DNA from 3 places in the Desmospora activa DSM 45169 genome. Region 2 is predicted to be linked to each of the others. Evidence: riboswitches for the same ligand, from Rfam matches in the RefSeq annotation. Region 2 holds a riboswitch; each other region holds the start of a gene.
The links. A riboswitch is a leader RNA that binds a small molecule or an ion and turns the genes downstream of it on or off. The one in region 2 is predicted to bind cobalamin.
Positions count from the first base shown of each region.

Region 1: linked by a shared signal. The riboswitch ahead of C8J48_RS00285 (ABC transporter substrate-binding protein) and the one ahead of C8J48_RS16985 (ribonucleoside-diphosphate reductase subunit alpha) in region 2 are both predicted to bind cobalamin.
Region 3: linked by a shared signal. The riboswitch ahead of metE (5-methyltetrahydropteroyltriglutamate--homocysteine S-methyltransferase) and the one ahead of C8J48_RS16985 (ribonucleoside-diphosphate reductase subunit alpha) in region 2 are both predicted to bind cobalamin.

Region 1 is NZ_PZZP01000001.1:59,013-66,011, forward strand. It holds gene C8J48_RS00260 (YkvI family membrane protein) at 1-13, shown strand, start outside; gene C8J48_RS00265 (nitroreductase family protein) at 80-652, shown strand; gene C8J48_RS00270 (glycerol-3-phosphate acyltransferase) at 690-1,256, shown strand; gene C8J48_RS00275 (DUF2797 domain-containing protein) at 1,353-2,147, shown strand; gene C8J48_RS00280 (alpha/beta hydrolase family protein) at 2,480-3,322, opposite strand; cobalamin riboswitch at 3,544-3,732, shown strand; gene C8J48_RS00285 (ABC transporter substrate-binding protein) at 3,767-4,816, shown strand; gene C8J48_RS00290 (FecCD family ABC transporter permease) at 4,837-5,868, shown strand; gene C8J48_RS00295 (heme ABC transporter ATP-binding protein) at 5,893-6,708, shown strand; gene C8J48_RS00300 (cob(I)yrinic acid a,c-diamide adenosyltransferase) at 6,887-6,999, shown strand, end outside.
Region 2 is NZ_PZZP01000003.1:182,860-189,858, forward strand. It holds gene C8J48_RS16980 (ribonucleotide-diphosphate reductase subunit beta) at 1-358, opposite strand, end outside; gene C8J48_RS16985 (ribonucleoside-diphosphate reductase subunit alpha) at 375-2,615, opposite strand; cobalamin riboswitch at 2,799-2,992, opposite strand; gene veg (biofilm formation stimulator Veg) at 3,126-3,407, opposite strand; gene C8J48_RS16995 (ribonuclease H-like YkuK family protein) at 3,597-4,070, opposite strand; gene rsmA (16S rRNA (adenine(1518)-N(6)/adenine(1519)-N(6))-dimethyltransferase RsmA) at 4,121-5,005, opposite strand; gene rnmV (ribonuclease M5) at 4,971-5,558, opposite strand; gene C8J48_RS17010 (TatD family hydrolase) at 5,585-6,358, opposite strand; gene lepB (signal peptidase I) at 6,397-6,927, opposite strand.
Region 3 is NZ_PZZP01000001.1:2,244,051-2,251,049, forward strand. It holds gene C8J48_RS10905 (fumarylacetoacetate hydrolase family protein) at 20-901, shown strand; gene C8J48_RS10910 (SDR family oxidoreductase) at 918-1,703, shown strand; gene C8J48_RS10915 (Nramp family divalent metal transporter) at 2,530-3,792, shown strand; cobalamin riboswitch at 3,924-4,125, shown strand; gene metE (5-methyltetrahydropteroyltriglutamate--homocysteine S-methyltransferase) at 4,280-6,583, shown strand.

The DNA.
Region 1 (6,999 bases), on a different contig from region 2:
GCAGTATCCATAAAAGATGCGAAAAGTGAGTATCCTGCCCTACAATAGAAAAAAGGTTCATAATTGAGGAGGGAATATGATGGATATCAACCAAGCGATTCGAACCCGCCGCAGTGTAGGAAAAGTGGCTGCGGAAATGCCTGATCGTTCTTTGATTGAGAAAGTGTTGGAGGCGGCGAGATGGGCACCCAACCACCATATGACCCAGCCGTGGAAATATTTTGTCTTGAGTGGAAACGCTCGTAATCGGCTGGGTGAGGTGATGGCGGAGATCAAGGCGGAAGGAATGACGGAGGATGAGCGGGTGGAAGCCGCAAGCCAGCTGGAGAGGGAAAGGGAAAAGCCTTTGCGCGCTCCCGTCATTATTGCCGCTGCCGTCTCGCCATCGGCAGACTCCAGAGTAGAGGAGATTGAGGAGATCTGTGCGGTGGCCGCCGGCGTTCAGAATGCCTTGTTGACAGCCCATGCGTTGGGCCTGGGTGCCATTTGGCGCACAGGCAAGCCCACATATTCTCCTAAGATGAAAGCCTTTTTCGATTTATCAGAACGGGAAACCTTGCTCGGGTTTCTCTATATCGGCCATCCCGCGATATTGCCCAAGGAGCGTCCCCGGTTACCGATTGCCGAAAAGGTGACTTGGTTGGAAAGTTGATCGATCAAAGCGATTAGATGCGGAGAGGGGGGCAGATATGACTCTGATTCTCGTGATTGTCATTGCCTACTTGATTGGTTCATTGCCGGTCACTTACCTGTGGGAGTGGAACCGATCCCGCCTACGACGAATGCTTTCTTCCAGCCATCAACAAAACGTACAATTCCCGCTCGTTTTTCTAGGAGCCCAGGTGGGCAAAGGGGTGGTAGCCGCCGTAGTCGGCCTGTTGTTGGCCGGTTGGATTGGTGCGGCTGTCGCTTCCATCGCCGCTGTGATCGGAGATGTATTTTCCGTTTTTCGCCGTTTTTCAGGTGGGGATGGTGCGGCGGTTGCTGCCGGTTCCCTGCTGGTGCTCAGTCCACCCTTGATTTTGCTGGGATTTCTCATCTATGGACTCAGCTTGCTCATTACCCGCTACTTTTCATTGTCCACGATGGTGACGGCAGTAATGGTGATGGTACTGGCTTTGGTGCTGTTTCCGCAACTGTATGTGATTTTAGTCGTTTTTGCCGCCGGAGGCTTGATTCTGTATCGGCATTGGGGGGATTTAAATCGTTGGAAGCGGGGCTTGGAGATCCCTTTTCGTTGGAAATGGTTTCGTTGACGACAGTGGCAAAATTGTGAAATCCACTGGGCAAGGGTACACCCTTTCGGTACAATGAAAGGCGAATCTTAAGCTTACCGATGGGGGAACGTTAGCATGAAACTGGTGGGAAGCTTGCGGGCATTGCAGCATAAACCAACTGCTCCCGTATCGTATTTCTTTCGTCTGGGTGATCAGGTTACACCGATCAATGATGTAGTCGGAAAAAGAATTCGGATTCAATATCAGGGTGAGATCCACTGTATCCACTGCGGCCGTAAAATAAAAAAGACTTATAATGCCGGTTCCTGCTATCCTTGTTTTCGCGCATTGCCTGAAAATGATCTCTGTATCGTCAAACCGCAACAATGTCATTATCATCAGGGCACCTGTCGCGACAATGCATTTGCGGAAGCCCATTGCCTTCAACCCCATATCGTTTATCTGGCGCTCAGCAGTGATGTTAAGGTGGGAATCACCCGGAAGATCCGTACCATTGAGCGTTGGGTAGATCAGGGGGCTGTTGCCGCCTTGCCGATCGCAGAGGTACCCACACGGAAAGATGCTGGGGAATTGGAAGTCCATCTGTCCCAGTATGTCTCAGATAAGACCAATTGGCGCCGTATGCTGAAAAACGAAATCACCTACCGCAACTTGACAGATGTAAAAGAAGAATTACATAAGTATGTTCCGGAAAAGTATCAACCGTATCTATTGAATGACGCAACAGTTACTCATTTTGCTTATCCCCATATCTCCGTCCCGGAAAAAATTGCGGCATGGAATTTGGACAAGCATGCGGAAGTGGATGGTACATTGATCGGAATCAAAGGGCAATATCTGATTCTGGATACAGGTGTACTAAATGTGCGGAAATTTTGCGGATATACAGTCGCTTTGATGTTTGAGTAATCGTTGCTTCTGTTTCATTAGGCTACAAAAAATATGTTTTACTGAAACATCCATAAAGCAAATCTCGTTTTGTCAAGTGAAACGCTGAAGTGCTTATTAACAAGCTGATCAAAGTGAAAAAACGAAAAAAGATGGAATGGCTTTCATTTTTTGATGCTATTGTGATTGACATACATTTTTAAATTGGATATAATAATAGCAACACCTTAACAATTGCGATTCCTTCCTATTATTCGATAAAAAGAGTTTGACCCCCTTGAGACGAAAAGACCGGCCAGCTGGCCGGTCTTTTCGTTGCCGCAAAAAAGATGCTGTTCATACTTTTAGCGAGATTAGAGTTTTTGTAAAAAGGAGACGGTGTGCCTCACTGCTTCCTCCAACTGTGGTGTAGTACCCTGAAAGGGATGAACCGCCCCAAATGTATGATTGGCTCCAGCGAGAAAATGAGTTTTGTGAGTGGGAATCGCTGCCGCCAGTCTCTTAGCCGTGTCGGGAGGAACGGAGAGATCGGCGTCCCCGTGTAAAATCAGCACCGGCTTTTCGTATCCCTTTAAGCGTTGCAACAGCTCATAGCGCTCCCGGTTTGCTTCGAGATCATCTAATACCTCCCGATCGATCGGCATATCCTGGCCGGTGCGGGCATTGGGAATAGTGGCCCGCCCTTCGCGACGGATGCGCTCTTTTAGTTCAGGAGAAAAGAGGTCGGGTCGGGCGATGCTGTTCCATAAGATGACTCGATCCACCTCGCGATGGTCAAGCGCAAACAACAAGCTGTTGGCTCCACCGCGACTGTGTCCCACCAACGCCAACCGTTGGGGATCGATCGCGTCGCTCTGGGGGAGTTCCTGCTGCTTGAGTGCTTGTAGGATACGGGCTAAATCTTCTTGTTCACGGCTGTAGGTGTTGTGGGCAAATCGGTCCAACTCGGTGAAGTTTTCCCCATCTGCACCGATGCCGTTCATAGAAAAATCAAAGGTGATAACGGCAAAACCGGCCTGTGCCAACGCTTCTGCGGCATAGGGGAAAAACCCCCAACGGCGAAAGCCTTTAAAACCATGACACAAAATCACGGTCGGCAATGGTTGGGTAGAAGGGGTTAGCCGCACCTCTCCTCGGATTACCCGTTCTTCCTGTGGCAGGCTTAAGTGAAAGGGATCGGTTTCTACTTCTGACAATCGATTCTCCTCCTCTCTCATGTCTATCAGGAAACGATAGCAAAAAACAAACGTGTTGATCAGGGAAGGATTTTTGAGACTGCGTGCTCTTACTGTTTCATTTGTGGAAGCCCCTGCTTGCTTTCCAGCGTACCTCCCGACTGCCGATTTGCCAAGTGGGTTTTTTGTTCCTCCTTTTCTTCCGAATTGAACATTTTCTGACAATCAGCTATAATGTAGCCACAAGTGGATAGGTGAAGGGTCTTTCGCTTACGGGCGGAAGTGAAAAGGGAAGCCGGTGCAAATCCGGCGCGGTCCCGCCACTGTCAATGGGAAGCGAAACCGCATACAGCCACTGTCCTTCAGGACGGGAAGGCGCGGTAAAGCGATGATCCATGAGCCAGGAGACCTGCCCTTCACCGGTACGCTTGCGATCTCCTTCGAGGTAAAGGAGAGCGCGGGACCTTGTTGTGGACATCGGTGTCCTCTGTTCAAGGAATGCCTGTGAAACCCTTTTGCCTCGGGCGAGCGGTTTTTTTATTTTGTCATCCAGAAGGGAATGGTTGGGAGATGTGGAGCCGTTTTCGTGTATTGGCCTTGGTGTTGACCTTGGCGATGGTTTGGAGCGTGGGCTGTCAGGCACCGTCTGCCGCCGACAAAGAAGGGGCGAAGCCGCAACAGACAGAGGTAGGGTTTCCGGTTACCCTGACGGATGATACGGATGCCGAAGTGAGTATCGACGATGAATCGCAGCGGATCGTGTCTCTGATTCCAAGCATGACCGAGACGGCATATGCCCTCGGATTGGGAGAGAAAGTAGTGGGAGTCACTACCAATGACGATTATCCCGAAGAGGTAAAAGAGGTAGAAAAGGTTGGCGATATGACGATCAATGTGGAAAAGGTAGCCGAGCTGAAGCCGGATCTGGTATTGGCCTCTCCAGTGAATGGACAGGAGACAATCGATAAACTACGGGAGTTGGGACTAACTGTTCTCAGCTATGAACCGCAGAATTTGAATGATGTTTTTCAGATGATCCACAATGTGGGACAGGCAACCGGAGCGATGGAGCAAGCGGAAAAAGTGATATCTGACATGAAAAAGGAGAAGGAACTGGCGGAACGAGTAGCGGCAACGGTAAAGGATGACAAGGAGAGAGTGAAGGTGTGGATGGAAGTCTCCTCTGATTTGCATACTTCGGGAAAAGGCACGTTTATAGATGAATTGATCACCGCTGCCGGTGGAGAAAATGTAGCCGCTGACCATGAGGGATGGGACCCTGTCTCTTCAGAAACCGTGATCCAATGGAATCCGGATGTTATTCTCCTTACGCACGGGGATGAGAAGGCGGTTCAATCCCGTGGTGGTTGGCAGGAAATCGATGCCGTCAAACATGACCGTATCCAACGGGTAGATTCCAATCTGATCAGCCGTCCCGGCCCCCGGATCACCCAGGGTCTCCTGCAGATAGCGGAAGGGCTGTATCCAGAAGCATACGCTGAAGTCGCCAAATGATGATGGGGAGCCGTTGGAGCTTGCGTTTAGGATTATGGTTGCTGTCGTTGGCAGTGTTGTTGCTGCTTTCGATGGCTTTGGCCGTTTCGATTGGATCGGCTAATATTGGCATGCTTGATGCGTGGGCGGTCATGATCAAACCGGTGCGATCAGTGGAAACCGATGCGGTGACAGAAGCGATCATTCGCGAAATTCGTCTGCCCCGTGTCGTATTGGCGGCGGTGGTGGGGGCGGCATTGGCGACAGCGGGGGCCGTTTTCCAAGGTTTGTTGCGCAATCCCTTGGCTGATCCCTATATCCTAGGGGTCTCCTCGGGGGCAGCGGTAGGGGCGGCTATTGCCATCTTTACCGGATGGGGTGCCGCTTGGTTGGGGCGGTGGACGGTGCCGTTGTGGGCATTTGTACTGGCAGCGCTGGCACTCGTCTGTGTATTGAGCCTCGCTCGTGTCGGAAATACGATGCGCCGTGATACGCTGATTTTATCCGGAGTGGTGGTGCAAGCGTTTTTTGGTGCGATTCTTACCTATATGATCGCCACCGTATCCGCCCAGGAAATGCAGCGAATCCAGTACTGGTTAATGGGAAGTGTCGCTTTAAGGGATTGGAGTCATGCAATGGTCGTCGTTCCCTTTTTGACTGGAGGTCTCTTGCTCAGCTGGCTGCTGGCCCGTACGTTAAACTTATTGGCCTTGGGGGAACGGTCCGCCGCCCATGTGGGTGTACCGGTGGAGCGGGTACGACTGGTGTTGCTGGTAACCGCCACATTGATGACGGCGGCGGCGGTGGCGGTATCCGGTACAATCGGCTTTGTCGGGTTGATTATCCCCCATTTGCTCCGGATGCTGACGGGACCGGATCATCGGGTGTTGTTGCCGTTGTCCGCTTTGGGAGGAGCCGTTTTCCTGGTATGGGCGGATACCGGTGCACGCATGTTGATGGATCCGCGGGAGTTGCCGATTGGTGTCATTACCGCTTTTATCGGAGCACCGTTCTTTGCGTGGCTGCTACGGCGACACAGTCGGCACGGTTGGGAGGAATCCCCGCCACCATGACGAAGAGTGAAAGGAGTGAGCGGGATGCTGGAAGCGATTGGGGTAAGTAAACAGCGCCAGGGGCGAGAAGTGCTACGCAATGTAAATCTGACATTGCACGCCGGGGAAATGGTCGGCTTGATCGGCCCCAACGGCTGTGGGAAAACGACTCTGATCCGGCTTCTATGCGGGGAAGAGCCTCCTGATATGGGCCAGGTTCGCTTTCAGGGAAAAGAGATGGCTGCCTGGGGTCAACGGCAACGGGCTCGTCAGTTGGCGGTGCTTCCACAGGAAGGGTTGCCGCCGGTTCCGTTTACAGTGGAAGAAGTTGTCGCTATGGGACGTCATCCCCATCAGGGCTTTTGGCCCTGGACGGAGCGCCGGGATCGGGAGGTGGTGGAGCGGATTTTGCAGCAGACCGGGTTAGCACCTTGGCGCCACCGCTCCGTTCAGTGGTTGAGTGGCGGCGAGCGGCAGCAGGTGGCAATCGCCAAAGCGATGGCACAGGAACCGTCCTGTCTGTTGCTGGATGAACCCACCACTTATCTCGATATTGCTCATCAGTTGTCTATCCTGGATCATATCCAACGTTGGCAGCGGAAATGCGGATTGGCGGTGCTGGTTGTTTTTCACGACCTTAATCTAGCGGCTCAATATTGCGAGCGGCTGTTGTTGATGAAAAACGGGAAAGTAGTAATGGAAGGACGACCGGCAACGGTATTGCGTTCTTCCTTAATCGAGGATGTATATGGGGTAAAACCGATCATGATCTCGCATCCCACCACTGGCGTTCCGCAAGTACTGCTGCAAGCGCAAGGGGTGGAAAGTGCTTCTCACCTGAAGCAATCGGGTATGGGTTGAAGCTTGACGGGATGGGATTCTGGCTTGTACCCATTCCGGGATATTAGATTGTATATCAGGAGAGGTGGTTTTCGGGTGAAGCGAGACCTGGGAGCGAAGCGACTAAGGCGAGACTAGTGCTTTGGTGTGCAAGGCCCGATAGTTTACCCAACCATGATCAGAGAAGGAGGTGGTCTGGATGCGTCTCTATACTCGTACCGGTGACGCCGGTCAGACCAGCGTAGTGGGCGGGCGTGTCGACAAAGACGATATCCGGGTGGAAGCGTATGGCACCACGGACGAGGTAAACGC
Region 2 (6,999 bases):
CCTCCTGGAAGGAGAGAACCGCCATCAGCGCCGATAAGCTAGAATCTGTTAAATAATCGGCCACCCGCGAAGAGTAGTCGGTTTGAATCGAATCGAGAAAAGCCAACAATCCGATGATGCGTTTAAAGGCAAAACGCTCATCGTCGCTCAGGTCTTTCCACTGCCTTACATCTTCAGCCATGTTGATTTCAAAGGGAGTCCAAAAATGGGCCAGCATATTTTTGTACAACGGATAGGCCCAAGGGAAACGACAGTCGTCCCAGTTGAGCACATTGGAGGAGCGTCCCCCCACAATGCCGGTACTGGCGTTGGGAGCTGTTACATCGTACAGTTTTCGTTTTGGCAAATGTACTTCCATCGTTTTTTCTCCTTTCTTAGGATGAGCAGCTTTCACAATCCTCATAGTCCGACGAAGTGGAACGGGTGTAATACGTCGTCTTCACACCGGATTGCCAGGCAAACAGATGAAGCTCCAACAATTTCTTCGCTTTGATGTCGTTTTTGACATACAGGTTAAAGGATTGGGATTGATCGATATGACGCTGACGAGCCACCAGTTGGCGAATGCTCCAACGGGGGTCGATTTCATAAGCGGATTTATAGATCCAGGCCGTTTGTGGATTGAGATCGGGTGCGGTTACCGGAATCTTATAGTTTTTCTTCTCTTCGCTGTATGCCTGGCGGAACACCGGATCGATGGAGGCCGTGCTGCCAGCGATAACCGAGGTGCTGGCGTTGGGGGCAACCGCCAGTAGATAGCCGTTGCGCAAACCATGCTCATGAACGTCATCCGCCAATTGACGCCAACGGGGGTTGGTATAATCGCGCCGTTCAAACCAAGCTCCCGAATCCCACTCACTGCCTGCAAACAACGGATACGATCCTTTTTCCTGCGCCAGCTCCATGGAGGAGCGAATCGTCAGGTACGCGATCTCTTCATACAATTCGTCCGCCAATTGGATCGCCTCGTCCGACTCCCACGGAATCCCTTTAAGGGCTAGCAGATGATGCCAACCAAAGGTACCCAATCCCACTGCACGGTAGCGTTGGTTGGTGCGGCTGGCTTGCAGCACTTCAATCTGATTTAAGTCGATCACATTGTCCAACATCCGCACCTGAATCGGAATCAACCGCTCCAATACTCCATCCGGCACCGCCCGGCCAAGATTGACCGACGACAAATTGCAGACGACAAAATCGCCGGGCTCCTTGGTGATCACGATCTTTCCGTCTTCCAGCTGCTCTTCGATCACCACCGTTGGGGACTGGTTTTGGGTGATCTCGGTGCACAGATTAGAGGAATAAATCATGCCCTGATGTTTATTGGGATTTTCGCGGTTGACTTCATCCCGGTAAAACAGATATGGTGTTCCCGTTTCCAGCTGGGAAATCAGAATCCGCTTCATCACTTCAATCGCCGGCACTTTTTGCTTGGAGAGTCCAGGGTGGTTGACACAAGCCGCATAGCGTTGGCGGAAGGTTCCCTCTCCCCGCTTTTCATCGAAACTATCCTCCAAGGACCAGCCCATCACTTGCCGCACTTCATGAGGGTCAAACAGATACCAATCCCCGCGCTCCTCCACCGTTTCCATAAACAGATCGGGAATACAAACACCGGTAAAGAGATCATGGGTACGCAGGCGTTCATCCCCGTTGTTCAGTTTGGCGTCCAGGAAAGAGAAGATATCCCGATGCCACACATCCAGATAAACAGCGATGGAACCCTGCCGCTGCCCCAGCTGATCCACACTGACCGCCGTGTTGTTCAACTGTTTCATCCAAGGGAGCACACCGGAGGAGATTCCTTTAAAGCCGCGAATATCGCTGCCACGGGCACGGATTTTGCCCAGATAAACCCCCAATCCGCCTCCGCCTTTGGACAAGGTAGCCACATCGGTATTGGTATCGTAAATGCCGCGCAACGAATCATCGACGGTATCGATAAAGCAGGAAGACAGCTGACCAAAGGTTTTGCCGGCGTTGGCCAGGGTGGGAGTGGCGACAGTCATATAAAGATTGCTTAAGGCCCAATACGCTTCCCGCACCCGCTCCGCTCGCTCACGCTCCGGTTCATGTACCATCAACACCATCGCGATCACCATCAACCGTTCTTGTGGCAGTTCCATCACCGCTCCATCGTGGGAGCGGGCCAAATATCGATCCGCCAAAGTACGTAACCCTATATATGTAAACAGCTGGTCCTTTTCCGGTCGAATCTCCCGGCCAAAGCGGTCAATCTCCTCCCTGGAGTATTTCTCCATCAACACGGGTGAGTAAATCCCCTTCTCTGTCAACTGGTGGATCATTTCCGCAAACGGCCCATAGGTGCTGTCTACGGACTCATATCCGCGGTTGCTGGCCGCCTGTCGATAGAGATAACCGACAAATAGACGAGAGGCCACATAGGTCCAGTCAGGCGTTTCTCGTCCAATCTCCTCCAATGCGTGCAGGATCAACCGTTGTGTCCAATCTTCCTGCTCCAAATCTTGTAAAGCCAGCCGTTCTGCCTTTTCCATAAATGCATCGGCTGCCAACGCGGGAAAATCGCCTAAAATACGGCGAACCTCCTCTAATCGCGCCTGTGCCGTCTCTTCTGTCACCGATAATGTCGCCATACGGCAGACCACCTTTCAGCATAAAATCCCAGGCCAATAAAAAAACCCTTGCCGGGGCGAGAGGATAAACGACCGTGATGAAAGAGGCATCCCTCCTGCCCAAAGACAGAAAGCTGCCGCAAGACCACTATATCTTAGTGGCTCTCATCGCTGTCGTTCCCATTCTCAATCCCCGAAGAATGAAAAGCGCGAGTGGGAGGGGTAGGTCTACTGGCTTATGCATCCTTCTACACCGAGCCTTCCCACACCCTTGATCGCTTGATCGATAGGTGCAGTGGCACATTCGGTTCGTCCGCAATAACAGTTGCGAGGACAGCCCCGGATTTACACCGGGTTCCCTTTTCGCCCCGAGGGCACCCACTTCCACAATATATAGTGTTTTATCATCGTGATATCACCAAGATGTATGGTACTATCCTATCTCATTTTTTTGGACAACGCAATAAAAAAATCCGAGCCTATTATCGGTTCGGATTACGAATAAGAACGAATAGAACACATTACTGTGTTCTATTGCGGGTTTTTCACATATTTGACAGGAATTTGACCCTCATCTTGAAATACGGTCAGCTCCACCGTCTCCGTCAGGATATCGGCATAGCTGTATGAGACTCGTTCAAAAGAGTGTTGTTCTTCGTCCAATTTGACAATAAACACGGAGGGGTAAGTCTCTTCCAATACTCCGCTTCGTTCAATGGTCTTTCGACGTCCGCTGTTGGCTTTGAGACGAATTTTTTGTCCGATGTAACCTTCCAACGTCCGTTTTATCTCAGATAGTGCATTCCTACCCATTACAATCGACCACCTCACTCAGGTACTATTGTACCACGGGAGGTTAACTTTGTCAAAAGTTGAATTATAGCAGTGAGACAACCCAGCTGTCAACGGGTTTTTTTGCCGAAATACGGCGGAATAACCGCTGTATAATTAAGGCAAGTTTATTACATTTTCGTAAGGAAGGGTTTATAAGTCTCTATGCTCTCATTTTGTAAAGCGGTCAGCCACTGAACTGGCGGCATAGGCATCCGGCTTAATCTTGGCCGTATAGCCCACCGCGGTAACCCATCCGACCACTTCCTGAATCAATTTGCGCGTTTCCCCTTTACGCCCCACATCCAGATGGATTTCTACCGGTAACTCCATCGAAGCGCCCACAAATCCCTTTTCCTTCAATCGGTCCATACATGCCAGACTGTATTCTGTCTCTTTATAGATGCGATAACGCAAATCCAGGATGGGTCGGCTGCGCTGCTTGGCGTAAAAGAAAAGCGCTCCTTTTCCCACCCGATGCACAATGATGGCCGTAACAAATAGCGTGCCACGATGGCTGGTTTGCGAATCGGTCCCTATCACCATTTTATATTGGGCAGATCGGTCTCCTTCGATGAAAGCATAGATGGCAGCGATCATCTCATCCAGTCCAATCCGTCCTTTTCGCGGATGGATAAAGTTCATCGGTTCCCTCCAGGATGGCCCCTGCGTTCCAGTTGCCAGTTCTATCCTGCTTATGATATACGGGGAAACACTTGTTCATCCAAGCGGTTGGCTAAACGGGCGAATTCTTCCAGTGACAAGGTCTCCCCTCGACGCTGTGGATCGATGCCTGACGCAGTCATGGCCTCTATCAGTGGTGCTTTTTCCCGACGGTTGGACAAAAGAGAGGACAAGGCATTGGAAAGCGTTTTGCGCCGTTGGTTGAAGGCAGCACGTATGATGCGGAAAAACAGCTCCTCGTTATTTACCTGGACCGGAGGGCGGTGACGCACTTTTAGTCGTATAACAGCTGAATCCACCTGCGGTCGGGGAACAAAAACATGGGACGGTACGCGACACACCCACTCCGGTTCCGTATAATAGCGAACCGCAACTGTAATCGATCCGTACGCCTTTGTTCCCGGTTCCGCCGTCAGCCGTTCCGCCACTTCCTTTTGGATCATCACAACGATATTGTTTAAGGGCAGTTTCTGCTCCAACAGCCGCATCAAAATCGGTGAAGTGATGTAATAGGGAAGATTGGCCACAACACTAGGGCGAGTCCCTTCCCCCAACTCGTCCCGAATGAGGGCCGCCAAATCCACTTTCAGCGCATCGCCGTGCACAATGGAAACATGGGCTTGGTCGACAAACAGTTCTTGTAACACAGGCACCAAGCGTTGATCCAGCTCCACCGCCACCACGCGAGTCGCTTCCATCGCCAATCGCTGTGTCAGGGCGCCAATCCCCGGCCCGATTTCCAACACCCCGGAGCTGTGATTCAATTCTGCCGCTTCAATCATTCGGTCCAATACACGCTGATCGGTGAGGAAATTTTGGCCGAGGCTCTTTTTTAGCTGAATGCCGTGACGGGCTAGGATATCACGGGTTTGCGCAGTGATCCAGTTGGCGGTCATCCGCCTCCCTCCCTTCCACCTGTTTTAAGGCGGTTTCAAATTCTTCTCGGGTGATACGTAGGAGGTGAAGGCGTTTAAAAAATTGCTGACTATTGGCATACCCGATCCCTAATGTCCGACTGAGCGCCAGTCGCCGCTCCCGTGAGCCAACCCCGCCGGAGAGACCGGCTTCCAAATAATGTTCCCATGTTACTCCTTGCACAAACGTTCCCTCTTCCCCAACACGCACCACTGCCAGTGCCGCTCGGATCACTTCCGGGTCAGCGTGCTCCACACCGATCCCACGTTGTCCTTGCGCCTGCTCCTGCGGCACAAACGCATGCTTAATCCCTGGTACCGCTCGGGAAAGGATGCGTCTAATCCGTTCACCGGCGGCATCGGGGTCAGTAAAGACGATAACCCCCCGCACGCGCTGTGCCCGGCGCACGGCAGCGATCACAGCGGGGCCGACGGCAGATCCACCGGTTTCAATCGTATCTGCCTCTACCGCCCGCCGAATCGCGGCGGTATCTTTTTTTCCTTCAACGACGATCACTTCTTGGATTGATCCCACTTTGGCTGACTTCCATTCCTTCCCCGTCAATTCTCGATTTGAAACAGACGATTGGCGTTGTCACTCGTATGCTGGGCCACTTCTTCCAATGTTAACCCCCGTAGGTCTGCGATCGCTTGCGCCACCAAGCGAACATATCCCGTCTCATTCCGCTTACCGCGGTTGGGATGCGGCGCCAGATAAGGGGCGTCGGTTTCCACCAGTAAACGGTTAAGCGGTACACGTTGGGCGATTTCCTTCGGCGTCTTCGCATTTTTAAAGGTGACGGGACCACCCAAGCCGATCATAAAATTCATCTCCAGGCATTGTTCTGCAATCTCCCAATCTCCACCGAAGCAATGCATCACACCGCCGACCTCTTCCGCTTTTTCCTCCCGTAAAATCTGAACCACATCGTGATGCGCATCCCGATCATGAATGATAATCGGCAAATTTACTTCCCGGGCTAAGCGAATCTGTTGGCGAAATACGCTTTCTTGCACTCCACGGGGGGAGTTGTCCCAATAATAATCCAGACCCATTTCCCCCAGTGCCACCACTTGAGGATGATCCGTCAGGGATTCCAACCAGTCCAAATCATTCACCGTACAATCTTTGGCATCATGGGGATGCCACCCGACCGCGGCATAAATAAAATCATGTTTCTGCGCCAATTCCAGCGTAGCCATAATCGTTTCGCGGTTAAAACCGACGTTAAGCATGCGGCTGACACCGTATTCTTCCCGCGCTCGGCGCAGCACTTCGTCCCTGTCTTCATCAAACTGCTCATCATTGATGTGGGTGTGGCTATCAAAAAGCATGAATGATTCCGTTCCTCTCTTGATATGTGTGGCGTCAATCAATCGCTCTGTTGATTAAACAGCAACTGAAATTGGTTGAGGGGCATCAACTGAACATCGGCCCGTCCCACCACTTCTCCAATGGAGACTGCGCCAATTTCACGGCTGTCTCGGCTGTGGTTGCGGTTATCGCCCATCACAAAGAGGTGATCGGGTGGAACCACCGTCTCAGGCATGTTTTTTCGGATTCGTTCCTGATTGATGTAAGACTCCTTCAATTTCTCACCGTTACGATAAACTTCGCCGTTTTTGACGCTGATTTTATCACCGGGTTTTCCGATGACGCGTTTGATGTAATCCCGTTTTTCCGCAGTGTGAAAAACGACAATATCCCCATACTCCGGATCACGTACATCATAAATCCATTTATTAACAATCAACCGTTCATTCCCCTTAAATGTCGGGTACATCGATTCCCCGTGAACTTCATAGGGTGCGAACAGAAACACGCGTACCACAATCATCAACGATGCCGCTACAATCAAGGCCGTCATCCACTCATTAGCAGCGCTCTTTGCCTTATTTCCCAATCTAACCCCCTCCAAACATTTCTTGTTCCTTCCATTCTACCCGTTTTCAATTCAGAAATCAGCCATTTCCAC
Region 3 (6,999 bases), on a different contig from region 2:
AAAGTGGGAGCGTGAAAGCATGCGTCTTGCAACCATTAAAAAAGACGGGCAAGAACTAGCGGCGATCGTATTGTCGGAAGGTGTCATCCCCCTTTCCGCTGTAAACGAAGAGCTGGGAACCACATGGCCTTCATCCTTATTTGAAATCATCCGCCTCGAGCAATTACCGTCATTAAAAACATGGTTTCAGCAAGAATGGGAATCCCTAATGCATCCCTTGCGCAATCGAATCATCCCTTTATCGCAAGTGGTATACGCTCCTCTCTACCGTCATCCCCGCAAAATATGGGGAATCGGGCTCAATTATGTGGAACATGCGACTGATCTAAGCGAAAAAGCACCGAATACGGAACCAGCTAGCTTTATGAAGCCCGACACTGCCATCATCGGCCCTAATGACACGATTCAAATTCCAGTGCAATCGGAACGGACGACGGCGGAAGCGGAATTGGGCTTGATCATCGGCAAAGCGTGTAAAAATGTATCCGAGGAAGAGGCTCCTGACGTGATCGCCGGCTTTACGACGATAATCGATATGACGGCGGAAGATATTTTGCAGAAAAATCCGCGCTACTTAACCCGTTCCAAAAGCTTTGATACTTTTTTTAGTTTTGGTCCCCATCTGATTACGCCCGATGAGGTGGACGATGTTCTTAAACTTGAAGTGGCAACCATGATCAATGGAGCCCTCCACCGTAAAAACGTCGTCTCCAACATGACTTTTCGCCTTTGGTCCCTCGTCTCCTTTCACTCCAAGGTGATGACCTTGCTGCCGGGTGATATTATTTCTACCGGAACTCCAGGCGCAGTGGTGATTCGTGACGGCGATATTGTGGAATGTCAGATTGACGGATTTGAGAAGCTGGTCAATCATGTAAAGGACATGAAAATTTCCGGATAAGAGGAGGTTTTGTGTGATGGAACTTCATCTGCAAAATAAAGTTGCTCTGGTGGTTGCATCCAGTCAGGGATTGGGCAAAGCAATCGCCGCTCAATTGGTAAGAGAAGGGGCCCATGTGATGTTGACCAGCCGCAACGAGGAAAAGTTAGCGTCTGTGAAAGCTGAGTTGCAACCGATGGGCACGGGAAAAGTAGCTTATCATGCCGCCGATATTACCAAAGTGGATGACATTCGATCCCTGGTGCAACAAACACGGGATACCTTCGGTAAAATCGACATTTTAATCAATAATGCCGGTGGTCCTCCTGGCGGTTCCTTTGATCAGTTTTCCGATGACGATTGGCAAAAAGCATTTGAGTTAAACTTACTCAGCTATATTCGTATCATTCGTGAAGTTCTCCCCGATTTAAAGCGAGAAGGCGGACGAGTTATCAATATCGCCTCCTCCTCGATCAAGCAGCCGATCCCGGGGTTACTGTTATCCAATACCTTTCGCTTAGGCATCGTCGGATTAACCAAAACCCTGGCCGAAGAACTGGCTCCATACGGGATTACGATCAACACCGTCGCTCCCGGCCGGATCGCTACCGACCGCGTCGCTTTTCTCGATCAGATGAAAGCCGATCGCCTCGGTGTCAACCGCGAACAGATCGAGAAACAATCGCGGCAAGCGATCCCGTTAAAACGATACGGGACACCGGAAGAGTTTGCCAATGTGGTTACTTTCCTAGTGTCCGATGCTAACTCGTATATGACCGGAAGCTCCATTCTCGTCGATGGCGGCATGATCAAGTCGATATAAATCATTGGATACGCGATAAAGCGGTAAACAACTCTCTCAGCTTCGCTTCATCCTTTTCCGCATAAGCTGTTACAAAGGCTTGTAGTTGCACTGGAGCGGGGCGGTGGCGGAAGTATTGGTTTGACCTCAACAGTTTAAAGATGTTTAACCATAAAGAAAAGTAATACCGATATTGCAGGTAGGAAGCGATGTTCTTCACCCAAACGGCAAAGACTGGTCAAAAGCGATCAGCGGAGCTGGTGTAGACATCGCTTTTCACATTTTCTCGTAAAGCTACCCATACGATCCGTTCTGCACACATTAAGCCGATTTCATAATAGTTGATCTCCAAAGTTCAGTCCCAGGAAGTGTCGCGGCGATATTTTGCAGAGTCTCATGAATTGAAAGTATGAATATTCCGCCTATTATGGGCGGATGTCGGCCAGTACCGCATCTAAAATGGTGAGTTGATTGTACAGATGACTAATCTATTGTCGTATGGGATGAGGATATGGTAGGCTTTCTGCTGGAATGCAGCTATACCTTTGAAAAAGCGTTATTAACCAACGGCATCTCGCTTCCCCATTACTGAGCAGGAACAGCGGTGCCGATGTATATCTCAAATCTCCCTTGTTCCCGCCGTACGTTTTAAAGATCCGATTGTGGACGGTATGCGTCCCATTCCGAAAAAAATCGGCCATTAACCGACAGCTGTTCATTTCCCTCAATTTCTTTTTCCATATTTTTTAAAACAAAGGAAGTGATCCTTCTTTATTGTCCAAAATATAGGTGTACAGGTCTGTTTATTGTTCGATTCATTGATTACTGACAAAAGGAGGATTTTGCCATGACGTCAAAAGAGGATCGTATTACGCCCTCTTCCACACTTACATTTAAAGACTATGTAAAAGCGATTGGCCCAGGCGTGATTATCGCTGCGGCCATCATTGGACCGGGAACCGTTACAACCACCTCGGTGGCAGGAGCCACTTATGGGTATGAAGCGCTCTGGATTGTGATTCTGGCATGTGTGGTCTCCTATTTTTATCAGGAGCCCGCCATTCGCATCACATTGCGTAAAAGTACATCTTTAATGGAAGGAGTGCGTCAACATGTCGGAAAACCGGCCTCCGGTTTTTTATTGGTCGCTCTAATCACGGGAGCTGTCGCTTTTCAAGCGGGTAATTTTACCGGCGCGGCTATGGCCCTCAATTATTTTATACCAGAAATAACGATCACCGCATGGGCCTTGACCATGGCGATTTCGGCATTGGTTATCGCTTGGCTCGGAGTTTACACCTTGTTAGAAAACATCAATAAGGTTTTGATCGGCCTGATGGTTGTGGCTTTTGTCATTACCGGCTTTGTATCCGGCCCCAGCCTCGGTGATCTGGTAAGCAAAGGCTTTTCCTTCCGTATACCGGGAGGAGACTACTGGATGGTGCTCGCGCTGTTGGCGACCACATTGCCCCCTAATACTGTATTGGGCCTATCCGCCTTTCTTAAAAAGAAATACGCAACCGTAGCCGATCGCATCCCCTCTCGGGAAATTGCCCTCTCCCGCTTCGATCTCCGCTTTAACATGGTAATTACTGCGTTTATCACCGGATCGATCATCATCTGTGCCGGTGCCGTCATTCATCCACAAGGGATTGAGATAACCGGAGCCGAGGATATGGCGATGCAACTAACTCCGCTTTTGGGGCGGTTTGCTGGGGTATCGTTTGCCTTGGGATTGTGGGCGGCCGGTTTTTCTTCCGGTCTGTATCAAGCCTCTTTGGCCTACATTTTGATGAACCAGGCATTTGGGTGGCCGGAAGATGCCACCGCACTCCGCAGTCGTATCATCATGGTGGTGACCAGTTTGGTACCGGTCGGGATTATCGCCCTGTTTGACGAGATGCCGATTGCCGTCATCGTCACCGCACAAGCCTTAAACGGGTTGGCGTTACCGCTGGTGGCAGCCTTGATCTGGCTTCTCAGCAATAAGAAAGATTTCTTAGGGGATTCCGTCAACAACTCCAGACAAAATATCATCTACGGTTTGATTATGCTACTGGTTACCTTTCTGGCGCTGCGTGTCTTTCTTGAGTTATTCCATGTCATTTAGGTGAAGCGCTAAAGAGAACCCATCGCCGCCATCCAGCGACTACAACTTACGTCGGTCGGAACAGACGCGAGTGTTTCTGGAAAACATTCTAATTGACCACGCCTCCGCTTTATAGTAAGCTTTTAAAATAATTTCATATCACGGGGATAGGTATGTTGGATTAGTCCAACGTTTAAAAGGGAAATCGGTGAAAATCCGATGCGGTCCCGCCACTGTAACAGGGGAACCGACGGCATATCAGCCACTCATTCATTTGCATGGATCACGAATGGGGAAGGCGCCGTCCGATGATGAACCTGGAGCCAGGAGACCTGCCTATCCCAACAACACCAGTGGTACCTACGGTTGATAGGGAGGTGTTTGGATGAACGGGATTGAACCCATTTGAATTTGTCATGGGAAGTAATCACATGAACAGAAGCATCCAGCCATCTCCGCGTGTGTACTTGGGAGATGGCTTTTTTAATGATGAAAGGGGCGATGGATTGTGGTAAACGTATACACCAGTAACCTCGGATACCCGCGAATCGGAAAACGGCGAGAATGGAAAAAAGCGCTGGAATCTCATTGGTCCGGCAAAATCGAGCAAGCGGAGTTGGAGGAGCGGATAAAAACGCTCCGGCATGAATACTTGCATACACAGGTGGAAAAAGGGGTTGATCTCCCACCCGTGGGTGACTTCACCTACTATGACCATGTGTTGGATACGGCGGTCATGTTTGGACTGATCCCCAAGCGCTTTGGCCATGATGGAGGTCCAGTTTCCCTGGACACCTATTTTGCAATGGCCCGAGGGAATCAAAAAGCGGTCGCATGTGAAATGACCAAATGGTTTGATACCAACTACCATTACATCGTTCCGGAATGGGAAGAGGAAATGGTACCCACTTTGCTGGAAAACCGTCCGCTTCGTGCTTTCCGTGAAGCCAAACGCTGGGGAATCAACGCCAAACCGGTGATTCTAGGCCCGTTTACATTTTTAAAACTGGCCAAGGGATTTCATCCTGATCAGTTTTCCCGCTTGCTCTTGGACACCCTCACTCCGCTGTATGCCCAAGTGCTGCAAGAATTAGAGGCAGCAGGCGCCGATTGGATTCAACTGGATGAACCCGCCTTCGTAACGGATGTCACCGCCGCTGAAATGGAATGGTTACACACCGCATACAGTCGACTGGCGGATGCCGCTCCTGGGCTGCGCCTGTTGGTGCAAACTTATTTTGACTCCGTCTCCGCTTACTCCGATCTAATCCGTTTACCAGTACACGGAATCGGGCTGGATCTGGTGTACGGCCGGGAAGAAAACCTGGCATCGCTCCAAAAGCATGGATTTCCCGAGGATAAAGTACTTGCGCTAGGTTTGATCGACGGCCGTAACATCTGGAAAACACCCTTGCAAAAACAGCTCAACCTGCTGGAGGAGATTCGGGAGATCGTCTCTCCGGCCGCATGGATGTTACAACCCTCTTGCAGCCTGTTGCATGTACCGGTAGATGCGGCAGAAGAGCAGGAGCTACCATCAGAGTTAGCCGGGGTAATCGCCTTTGCCCATGAAAAATTGGATGAATTGAGCATTTTAAAAGAAGGATTCCTCCACGGGCAAGCGGTTGTTGCCGAAGTATTGCAAGAAAACGCTGCTGCGATTGAAACGTTTGATCAGGCTTCTTTTCGCCGGATTCCTGAGATACGGAAGGAGATCGCCAACCTTACTTCCACAGCCTTTACCCGCAGCCATCCCTTTGCCGAACGACAAGAACAGCAGGAAAAATTCTACTCCTTCCCGCTGTTTCCCACCACAACCATCGGCAGTTTTCCGCAAAGCCCGGAGGTGCGACGCGCCCGTAAAAAATGGCGAACGGGCGAATGGTCCGAGGAACGTTACCGTGAATTTGTACAAAAAGAGACCGCTCGTTGGATCGGCATTCAGGAAGAGATCGGCTTGGATGTACTGGTTCACGGTGAATTTGAACGAACCGATATGGTAGAGTATTTTAGCGATAAATTGACCGGCTTCTCCTTTACGAAACACGGTTGGGTCCAATCCTACGGTTCCCGTTGTGTTAAACCACCCATCATCCACGGCGATGTCGCTTTCCATGCACCGATGACGGCGGAGATGAGCAGCTATGCGCAATCGCTGACAGAAAAAAAGGTAAAAGGCATGTTGACCGGCCCCACCACCATGATCCGTTGGTCCTTTGTGCGTGATGATCTCCCGGAAAGCGAAGTCGCTCTTCAAATCGGGTATGCCTTGCGACAGGAAGTGGATGCACTGGAGTCCAGCGGGATCGCCATCATCCAGGTGGACGAACCGGCATTGCGCGAAGGGTTGCCCCTAAAGAAACACAAGTGGAAGGCATACCTGGATCAAGCGGTACGCGCATTCCGTCTGGCCACCTCTTCTGTTCAACCGCAAACACAAATCCACACTCATATGTGTTATAGCGAGTTTCATGATATCATCGATGCGATTCAAACGCTGGATGCCGACGTCATTTCCATTGAATCCTCGCGCAGTCACGGGGAGCTGATCCATGCCTTTGAGGAAAAAACGTATCCCTTAGGGATTGGACTGGGCGTCTACGATATCCATAGCCCCCGCATCCCCACAGAAGCGGAAATGTTACAGACGGTTGAGCGGGCATTGCGCGTTCTGCCCCCTACTCTTTTTTGGATCAATCCCGACTGCGGCTTAAAAACGCGACGAGAAGAGGAAGTAGTAGCCTCCCTGCAAAAGATGGTGCAGGTGGCACAAGCGATTCGCCAGCAGTGGCAGAAGACGATTACTTCTTAAAGGGATTCCGCCTTGCCCCTTTATGGAAGCAAGGCGGTTTACAGATTTTTGCCGACTAAAGACCAACTCCTTTAGGGGTGGGATGAAAGGCCGCGTTACTCGGTATCCTTTATTGGGGATGGTAAGAGCAATCCGTTTGTTGTATAATCGAACGTATGAGCGGTGCCCATCCCACTGATAGTGGGTTTGTTCCTTGAAAACGTTATGGTATGGGGTTCTAGCGGCGAAAATCCCTTCCGCTGGGTAAAACCATAAGAGTGAACAAAAAGGAACTAGAACGCTGGTAACAGGCGTTCCGCCCATGCGGGTACATACAGCTTAAGCTGTAGAACTGCATGGGACGGGCTGATGAGACAGCCCTGAACTTAGGAGTTGCACGAAGCAGAAATGAATTGAGTGCGCTAACTACCTAAGAA